Linked DNA regions of Rhodopseudomonas boonkerdii. The protein of the gene in region 1 binds, or shares a complex with, the protein of each later gene. Links are inferred from orthologs where the notes say so. Each region holds a gene or a part of one and is shown on either strand. Other genes may lie near its edges.

Evidence for each region.
Region 2: the proteins of dnaN (region 1) and dinB are in contact, whole or in part, in a solved structure (PDB 1OK7), measured with the Escherichia coli proteins. The link is inferred for Rhodopseudomonas boonkerdii from one-to-one orthologs.
Region 3: the proteins of dnaN (region 1) and E0H22_RS23180 are in contact, whole or in part, in a cryo-EM structure (PDB 8GIZ), measured with the Escherichia coli proteins. The link is inferred for Rhodopseudomonas boonkerdii from one-to-one orthologs.

Annotation. Positions count from the first base shown.
Region 1 is NZ_CP036537.1:787-3,847, reverse strand. The notes cover bases 143-3,049. They hold dnaN (DNA polymerase III subunit beta), read right to left. Parts: upstream 2,202-3,049; coding sequence 1,083-2,201; downstream 143-1,082. Other genes in these bases: dnaA (chromosomal replication initiator protein DnaA), read right to left, coding at 2,417-3,049; recF (DNA replication/repair protein RecF), read right to left, coding at 143-886. In the rest of the region: more of recF, read right to left, coding at 1-142; more of dnaA, read right to left, coding at 3,050-3,061. UniProt on the Escherichia coli protein: Confers DNA tethering and processivity to DNA polymerases and other proteins. Acts as a clamp, forming a ring around DNA (a reaction catalyzed by the clamp-loading complex) which diffuses in an ATP-independent manner freely and bidirectionally along dsDNA.
Region 2 is NZ_CP036537.1:3,397,281-3,400,434, reverse strand. Bases 34-3,033 are described here. They hold dinB (DNA polymerase IV), read right to left. Parts: upstream 2,089-3,033; coding sequence 979-2,088; downstream 34-978. Other genes in these bases: E0H22_RS15480 (SOS response-associated peptidase), read right to left, coding at 2,326-3,033; E0H22_RS15485 (hypothetical protein), read right to left, coding at 2,067-2,336; E0H22_RS15495 (2'-5' RNA ligase family protein), read right to left, coding at 467-976; E0H22_RS15500 (DUF2934 domain-containing protein), read left to right, coding at 230-442; E0H22_RS26060 (MarR family winged helix-turn-helix transcriptional regulator), read left to right, coding at 34-134. Outside these bases: more of E0H22_RS26060, read left to right, coding at 1-33; more of E0H22_RS15480, read right to left, coding at 3,034-3,048. UniProt on the Escherichia coli protein: Poorly processive, error-prone DNA polymerase involved in translesion repair and untargeted mutagenesis. Copies undamaged DNA at stalled replication forks, which arise in vivo from mismatched or misaligned primer ends.
Region 3 is NZ_CP036537.1:5,048,705-5,051,762, forward strand. The notes cover bases 116-3,019. They hold E0H22_RS23180 (DNA polymerase III subunit gamma/tau), read right to left. Parts: upstream 2,550-3,019; coding sequence 681-2,549; downstream 116-680. Other genes in these bases: recR (recombination mediator RecR), read right to left, coding at 116-277; E0H22_RS23175 (YbaB/EbfC family nucleoid-associated protein), read right to left, coding at 293-613; E0H22_RS23190 (HIT domain-containing protein), read left to right, coding at 2,955-3,019. Outside these bases: more of recR, read right to left, coding at 1-115; more of E0H22_RS23190, read left to right, coding at 3,020-3,058. UniProt on the Escherichia coli protein: Part of the beta sliding clamp loading complex, which hydrolyzes ATP to load the beta clamp onto primed DNA to form the DNA replication pre-initiation complex.

The DNA.
Region 1 (3,061 bases):
CTTTCTGTTCGCCGGTGGAGGCATCGCGTGCCGGCATGTTTTTCGGTGCGTAGATTACCTGCAGGTCGGTGAGATGCGGACCGTCCAGTGTGCGGCCGGCGGCGGCATCGCGCGGGCGGTTATCGCGCAGAACGGCGCGGTAGCGATCTTCTACCGCTGTTGCCGGCTCGCTGCGAAGCGCCTGCTCCATCCATCCGTCGAGTGAAACGATTGCCGACGGGAAGGCGGACGCTTCCCCGCGAGCATGCAGCATTGCGGCAAGCCGCGTTACCGTCTCGCTGCGCATCGCCGCTACAGCCACTGCGAGTTCTGCCGTCTCGCGCTCGACCGCGTCGAGCCAATGTCCGTCGTTGCTGCGCTCCTCGAGCAGGCGATTGCGCGAACGCAGGCTGCGTTCCAGTGCGGAGACGCGGCTGCTGTGATCCTTGTCGATGGCCAGTACCAGCCGGTCGAAGAAGCGCCGCCGTTCCGAGGCGGCGCCCATGAACAACTGGTCCATTGCCGGTGTCAGCCACACCATGCGCAGGTGGTCGCCGAACGCGGCCGCTGAGCCCACCGGCTCACGGTCGATCCGGCAGCGCCGGGAGTTTGATACGCCTTCGATCGGGGGATCGATGCCCGTTCCAAGGGTCGCGAGGCCCACTTCGCCCTCAACCGTCGCCGAAACGGCCCACGAGCCGTCACCGTCCTTGTTGGCGACATCTTCCAGTGTGGCGCGTCGCAGTCCGCGGCCGGGTGAAAGAAACGAGATCGCCTCGATGCAATTGGTCTTGCCGGCGCCATTGGGGCCGACCAGCGCCACCATGTCCGCCGACGTCTCCAGCGACGCCGCGCGATAGGAGCGGAAATTGGCGAGGGAGAGGCGATGGATACGGGAGGCGGTCATGGGTAATGATGGGACTCAGTGCAAATGGATCTGTGAGCCCCAAGCTCGTCCTGCCATCGCCCGGCTGGTCCGGGCGATCCAGCAAACGCCGGAGCCGGTGTACCGCAGAGTTGTCAATGTTTACTGGGTCATCCCGATCCCGGCGCGTATTGCGCGCACGACCGGGTGACGACAACAGCATTCTCTTTGCGCAGCGTCACACCCGCATCGGCATCAGCACATACAGCGCGCCCTTATTGTCCTTGTCCTGGACCAGCGTGGGCGAACCCGGGTCTGCCAGCCGCAACACGGCGACTTCGCCTTCGATCTGCGCGGCGATGTCCAGCAGGTAGCGCGAGTTGAAGCCGATATCGAGCGCGTCCGAGGCATATTCAACCTCGAGCTCTTCCGTTGCACTGCCCGAATCCGGATTGGTGACGGACAGGACCAGCTTTCCGGCCGACAGCGCCAGCTTCACGGCGCGGCCCCGTTCGCTGGAGATCGTCGAGACGCGGTCCACCGCATTCTCGAAATCCTTCTTGTCGATCACCAGTTCCTTGTCGTTGTTCTGCGGGATTACGCGGCCATAATCAGGGAATGTGCCGTCGATCAGTTTCGAGGTCAGCACCACATTGCCAAGGGTGAAGCGGATCTTGCCCTGCGACAGTTCAACGGTGATCTCGGCTTCGGTGTCCTCGATTAGGCGCTGCACTTCGCCGACGGTCTTGCGTGGCACGATCACGCCCGGCATGCCCTCGGCACCTTTCGGCTGCTTGAGGTCGATCTGCGCCAGACGGTGGCCGTCGGTGGCGACGCCGCGCAGAGTCGCTGCGGCGTCTGTGCCTGCGGCGTGGAGATAGATGCCATTCAGGTAATAGCGGGTCTCTTCCGTCGAAATCGCGAATTGGGTGCGGTCGATCAAGCGTTTGATGTCGGCGGCCGGCAGCGCGAACGAGTGCGTCATTTCGCCCGCTGCCAGATCCGGAAAATCATTCTCCGGCAGCGTCTGCAGCGTGAAACGCGAGCGGCCGGCGCGAATGGCCATGACCGAGCGATCGCCGTCGGCCTCGAGCACGATCTGCGAACCATCCGGCAGCTTGCGGACGATGTCGTAGAACATGTGGGCGGGAACGGTGGTGGAGCCAGCCGTGCCGGTTTCGGCAGCGAGCGTCTCGGTGACTTCGAGATCGAGGTCGGTGGCCTTGAGCGAAAGGCGGGCATTTTCGGCACGGATCAGTACGTTGCCGAGGATCGGAATCGTGTTCCGGCGCTCAACCACACGATGGACGTGGCTGAGCGACTTGAGGAGCTGCGCGCGTTCGACCGTGACCTTCATAGTAAATCCGCCCGATTACCGATGGGAGTTCCGGGCAGCCGGAAGAGCGCCGCGGGGACCGCAAGGTGACGGTAAAGCGCGGGAAGTGCAAGAGATTTGGGGATGAATTGCTGTGCACCTCCCCACGTTTATGGTCACACGGGTGTCGTCATTCCCCATGCGCATGCGTAGCCCGGATTTCATGGCGTTCCGTCCGGGCTACGATCCTCAAGCGGCTACTCCGCCAGCTGCCGTTTCAGGCTCTCGACCTCGTCCTGCAGCGTTGTGTCCTTGCCGACGAGCGCCTCGATCTTGCGAACGGCGTGCAGCACGGTGGTGTGATCGCGGCCACCAAAGCGGCGGCCGATTTCCGGCAGCGAACGCAGGGTCAGCGTCTTGGCCAGATACATCGCCACCTGGCGCGGGCGCACCACATTGGCGGTGCGACGCGAGGACAGAAGATCCGAGCGGCTGACATTATACTGCCGCGCTACGACGCGCTGGATATCCTCGATCTTGATGCGCTTCGGCTCCATCGGGCGAATGAGATCGCGCACTTCCCGCTCGGCCATTTCCAGCGTCACCGCCGTGGCATTCAGCTTCGAATGGGCGAGCAGGCGATTGATCGCGCCTTCGAGATCGCGGCCATTGTGGGTGATGCTGCGCGCGAGATATTCCAGCACCGCTTCCGGTACGTCGAACGAGGCGTGATGCACACGCGCTGCCGCGACGCGCGATTTCAGAATGCCCAGGCGCAGTTCCTCGCCAAGCGTGCTCATTTCGACGACGAGACCGCCGGCGAGGCGCGAGCGCACACGTTCATCGAGGCTTTCCAGATCCGACGGCGGCCGGTCGGCGGCGATCACCACCTGGCGCCCGGC
Region 2 (3,154 bases), 3.4 Mb from region 1 along the record:
GGAGCGACCCGACGCGTAGAGCTGCGGACGAATTGATCTTCCGAGGGGCGACAGCGGAAGAGGTGTCGTCTTTCCGCAAGGTCATGGGAATTATGCGCCAGAATTGCCTGCGATCGTCGGATCGGCCCGCGTGAGGGGGCACGCGACAGGTCATCCAAGTTTCATTTGCGCAGTAGGTGTTTGTTAATCGGGGCGATCCATCGTTCGCGCGTTGCAGTAGGAGTTGTCGATGTTGAACATGGAAGAAGCTATCCGGGTTCGCGCCTATCACATGTGGAATGATGCCGGCCGTCCCGACGGTAGCTCTGAGGCCTTCTGGCTGAACGCTCAACGCGCACTGATCGCCGAGTCTCTGGGGCAGATCGCCAGCGTGAAACCCGCTACTCCGAAGAAACCATCTCGCGCGAAGGCGGCTTCGACCCGCAAACGTAAAGTCGCCTGAGGCTGCCGTCGCTAAGCATGTGTCCTACCGGTGCGCGAACGGAAGACGATGTGACAGATTCCAAGGGCCACCACGATACTCCCAGACAAGCAAGCCGAGCGCTTCACCGTCGCGTGGGGTGAACGTGTCGTCGAGCGTCCTGAACAGGCCGCGGGCCTCTTCCGGCGGCACCTTGTTTTGGACCGTGACGTGGGGTGACCAGCGTTGTGCGTCCTGACGCGAAAATTCGTCGCCCATGCCATCCTTCAACTCTTCGCGTAATCGCTCTAGTTCGCCCGAGGTGGCTCGTATCGCGCTGCCGAAGCCAAGGAAAGTGACGCCGGTGAACGCGATCTTCATCGGACCCGACGGAAGCGGGATCGCCAATAGGCGCTCGATGTGCAGCGGCGACAAACGATGAAACATCGTGAGATGAGCGGACAGGAAGTTCCGCTCCGCTGGAAAGTGCGCTCGTCGCAGGCCATCCAGCCAGGCGAAGCTTTCGGCGTCCAGCTCGGCGGTGAGGATGAAAATAGGGGCGGTGCTATCGGTCATCGCTAGATCTGCAATCCGAGTTGTTCGGCTTCGTCATCGTTCCGCTGCAGCGACGAGAGCGAAACGCCGAGCAGGCGGACGGGCTTCGGCAGCGGCATGACGCTCTTCAGCAACTGAATCGCTGCCCGGTTTAGATCGTCGCGGGTGCCGACCGGGACTTCGGTAGAGCGGCTCCGCGACATGATCTCGAAATCGAAGAACTTGATTTTCAGCGTCACCGTCCTGCCTCGGTTGCCGGTCGTCTCGCAGTGCCGCGAGACCTTGTCGACGAGTGGCGTCAAGGCGGTCGCCATGGTTGCGAAATCGTTCAGGTCCTCGAAGAACGTGTTCTCGGCACCGACCGATTTGCGGATGCGGTTCGCGCGGACGGGGCGCTCGTCGATGCCCCGCGAGATCCAATAGTAGTATGTGCCCGACTTACCGAAGTTTGCTTCGAGGAAGGCCAGCGTCTGATTGCGGATGTCGAGGCCGGTCCGGATGCCGAGTGCATTGAACTTGGCGGCGGTCGCCGGACCGATGCCATGGAATTTACCGACGGGGAGCGTCTCGACGAATGCCGGTCCCATCTCCGGAGATATCACATACTGTCCGTTCGGCTTGCGATGGTCGGACGCGAGCTTGGCCAAGAACTTATTGTAGCTGATGCCGGCCGAGGCGTTCAGCCCGGTCTCCGTCTTGATCTTCGCTCGGATCGCCAAGGCGATGTCGCGGGCGAGCGGAATTGACTGCAGGTTCTCCGTGACGTCGAGATAGGCCTCATCGAGCGAAAGCGGCTCGATGATCGGCGTGTGCTCGGCGAAGATCTCGCGGATCTGCTGGCTGATAGCCTTATAGACTTCGAAGCGGGGCTTCACGAAGATCAAATCCGGACACTGACGCTTGGCGGTCACGGACGGCATGGCCGACCGGACACCGAACCTGCGGGCTTCATAGCTCGCGGCCGCCACGACACCGCGTTCCCGGGAGCCGCCGACCGCGACGGGCTTGTCCCGCAGTTCCGGATTATCGCGTTGTTCAACCGACGCGTAGAAGGCATCCATGTCGATGTGGATGATCTTGCGCTGGCGCGCTGCGGCAGGCCCTTCCTGATTCAACGGGACATCGGCTTCCATTTGCCGTCCCGGATGGCCAGCATCATTTGTGCGACCGGCGTCAGCGTGCGATCGGTCGGCCCTTCAGCGGTCGCCTCGACGGCGCGCCAATCGATGAGGACGGTACCGTCCGGTGCCACTTCGTAGAGTCCGACGCCTGTTGTTGTCCCGGTGATCTTCTCGGTGCGTACCGGACGCTGCGTGATGTCCTGAGCCGCAACGACGGTCGGCATGATCAAGGCGAGCAAGGCAATCCACTTAATTCGCATCGCTCCCATCCTTCTTCTGTCCCCGCGCCACGATCTGGAGTGACCCATCGGGAAGCTTGCGTTGCAGATCCTTGGCTTCGTCCCAGGGGGCTCGCATCCAGACGTCGACTTCCTCGGGTTTGGTGAGGATGACGGGCATCGCTTTGGGATGAACGGCATGCACCTCGGCATTAGCGTCCGTCGTCAGGAATGCGAATATGTCGTTGGTCGTCTCGCCTTCCTTGATGATCCGGACCGATGTCCAGTTCGTCCAGAGGCCGGCGAAGCAGACGAGAGGGCGGCTCTCGTCGAGCGCGAACCAGATGTCGCCCCCGGCATCCTTGTTGAACTCGCTGAAGGACGAGAACGGCACGATGCAGCGGTGCTCGACGCCGAACCAGCGCTTCCAGTGTTTGCTCGTTGTGTTCCGGATGTTGGTCGTGCCCTTGTCGGGCTCCAGCCGCAGCAGCTCCTTGAAATCGTACTGCTTTCCCTTGGCCGCCAGCTTCTCGGCACGCGTGGTCGCCTTCTTGAAGATCGCCTGCGATGACGATGGCATGCCCCAGCGCAGCATCGCGAGCTCGCGACCGCCATCGGCATTCCGCACGATTGGAGCCATCTTGTCGGGAAAGATGCCTGGCAGCGGCGGTAAGTTGCCGGTCGCATCCTTCGTGACCGCGACGAGCTGACGGATGGCCGCCTGGTTCTTGGTCATCGAGTACAGGTTACACATTCATGGATCCGTCGATGGATGGCGGGGGCGCGGTGCGAGCTGCAACAGGGTGGCTCCAGGTCGCCGCCCCACCTTGGCACATTTCCGGCAGCGGAGTCGGCTGGCG
Region 3 (3,058 bases), 5.0 Mb from region 1 along the record:
GATCGGCGACATCGGCGACGACCACGATGGTCGAGGGATCGCGCCGTGCGTCCGTGCAGATCGTGCACGGATTCACCGTATCGATATTGCTGCACACCTGGCAGACCTGCACACGGTCGATTGCCAGCTGCAGCGCGCCGGCCAGCGGCGTCATCAGCGCATCGCGCTTCTTGATCAGATGCAGCGCCGCGCGCCGAGCCGAGCGCGGGCCGAGTCCGGGCAGCCGCGCAAGCAACTGAATCAAGCGCTCGATTTCAGGTCCGGCAACGGAGGCCATGTCAGTTCGGGGCCTTTAGCCGAGGCCCAGCCCCGGCGGCAGGCCGAGGCCGCCGGTGAGCGACTGCATCTTCTCCTGCATGGCGGCTTCCGCCTTGCGGCGGGCATCGCCGAGCGCGGTGACCAGCAGATCCTCGAGGATCTCGACGTCTTCCGGCTTCACCAGCGACGGGTCGATCTTCACGGCCTTCACTTCGGTCTTCGCCGTCATGCGCACCGAGACGAGACCTCCGCCGGACATGCCCTCGACCTCCACATGGTCGAGCTCTTCCTGCATCGCCTTCATCTTCGACTGCAGCTGCGCCGCCTGCTTCATCATGCCGAGAAAGTCAGCCATGGATCGTCCTTTATCGTTGCGTGCGCATGGTCCCGAAAACCGGTGTCCACTTTTCGGGATCATGCTCTTAATCGTCGTCGCCGGGATCGGCGCCGTCATCGATGATCAGATCGCTGCCGTCGCCATCCGGCACTTCGGGCGCCAGCATGGTGACTTCCATCTTGGCGCCGGGGAATTTCGCCAGCACCGCCTGCACCCGCGGATCGGCCGCGGCGGCGCGATAGCGCTCGTCCTTCAGTTCCTGCTGCTGCTCACGGATCGTCGCCGCGCCCTGCGCATTGGAGACGATCACAGCCCAGCGCCGGCCGGTCCACATTTCCAGCTTGCGCGAGAGGTCGTTGATCAGCGAACGCGCGGCCGTGCGCTCCATCGACAGTTCGAGCCGGCCATCCTCGATGCGCACGAGACGGACGTCGGATTCCAGCGCCGCCTTCACCATCAGATCGCGCTTTTGCCCGGCCAATGCGACCAATTCAGGGAAGGTTGCAATTTTCAGGACAGTCGCCGGCTGCGCCTCCGCCATCCCGACCTGGGGCCGCGGCGACGGCTCGGCACTCCCTCGCTGCATCACCGGACCACGCGGCGCGCTCATGGTCGGCGCGGAGGGCGGCGATGATGCCGAGGGCATCTGCACGGAGGATTGAGCGGACGGCGCATTCAGCATCGGCGCAGCACGGCCGCCGCCATTGCCGATGACCGGCGACGAGCCGCCGCCCTGCTCGATCATGCGGATGGCTTCATCGGGTGTCGGCAGATCGGCGACATAGGCGATGCGCACCAGCACCATCTCGGCTGCGGCAGCAGGACGCGTCGCGCCTTGCACTTCGGTGATGCCCTTGAGCAGCATCTGCCACATCCGCGACAGCACGCGCATCGAGAGTTTCGACGCAAAGTCGCGCGCACGCAGGCGCTCGGTCTCGCCGAAGGCCACGTTGTCGGCCGTCGCAGGCACGATCTTCACGCGGGTGACGAAATTGACGAACTCGGCGAGATCGCTCAGCACTACGACCGGATCCGCGCCGACATCGTACTGCTCGCGGAATTCCTTGAACGCCGCCGCGATATCACCGCGCGCCAGCGAGTCGAACAGGTCGATGACGCGGGTGCGATCGGCGAGGCCGAGCATCTGCCGAACCGCGTCGGCCTTCACGAGACCGGCGGCATGGGCGATCGCCTGATCGAACAGCGACAGTGAATCGCGCACCGAGCCTTCGGCCGCCCGCGCGATAATACCAAGCGCTTCAGGTTCGACCTCGACGCCTTCCTTGCCGGCAATAGTCGACAGGTGCTGCATCAGCACGTCGGCATCGACACGGCGCAGGTCGAAGCGCTGGCAGCGCGACAACACCGTGATCGGCACCTTGCGGATTTCTGTGGTGGCGAAAACGAACTTGGCGTGCTCCGGCGGCTCCTCCAGCGTTTTCAGAAACGCGTTGAAGGCCGCCGTCGACAGCATGTGGACTTCGTCGATGATGTAGACCTTGTAACGCGCAGATGTCGGCGCATAACGCACGCTGTCATTGATCGCGCGAACGTCATCGACGCCGGTATGCGAGGCGGCGTCCATTTCCAGCACGTCGATATGACGGCTTTCCATGATAGCTTTACAATGCACGCCATGACTCGGCATCTGGATGGTCGGCCCCTTCACCGAACCATCGGCCATCTCGTAATTCAGCGCCCGCGCCAGAATGCGCGCCGTGGTCGTCTTACCGACCCCACGGACACCAGTGAGAATCCAGGCCTGCGGGATGCGGCCGGTCTCGAAAGCATTGGACACGGTGCGGACCAGAGCTTCCTGGCCGATCAGGTCGTCGAAATTCCCCGGCCGGTACTTTCGCGCAAGAACTCGGTAAGGCGTTGACGTTGCGGCAGAATTCATCGCAAAGCCGGCTTGGGCGTCGTCATTGGAAGAGGGCATGCCGGCATCGGTCATCAAGAAATCCGCAATCTGTTGTCTCAGGTGCCGGCTTGCGGAACATCGGACCATCAGCCGGGCCAAGATAAAGGCAAAGGGAACCGATGTTCCCGCCGCTGGCGCTGATTGTGCCCGATAGAACGAGGTAGGAGACTGACGAGCGACCCGATCCGGATCTCGTTAGGGCTGCTTCCTTCCGGACCTGACCCGGTTGGCGAGTGGCTCGTCCACCGCCAATCTCCCACTGCCTATTTGGGGCCAAACGGGCCGGAAAGCAAGCGTGACGCACGCCTCCGGTCTGCCACAGGATTTGCCACCGTGTTGCCGCAAGAAATCGTGGCACATCCTCGCAAAAGCAGGCACCACGGAGTTGTCCGCGCGGCCAGTTCCTGCGACGCTGCGCGCCAAAAATCGAGAGTCCGAATGGCCACCACGCCCCCCTTCGAGCTGCACAAACAGCTCCAGCAAGACACCATCGACATCGGCGACCTACCCCTCAGCCGCGTGCTGGTCGTGAAAGACGCGCA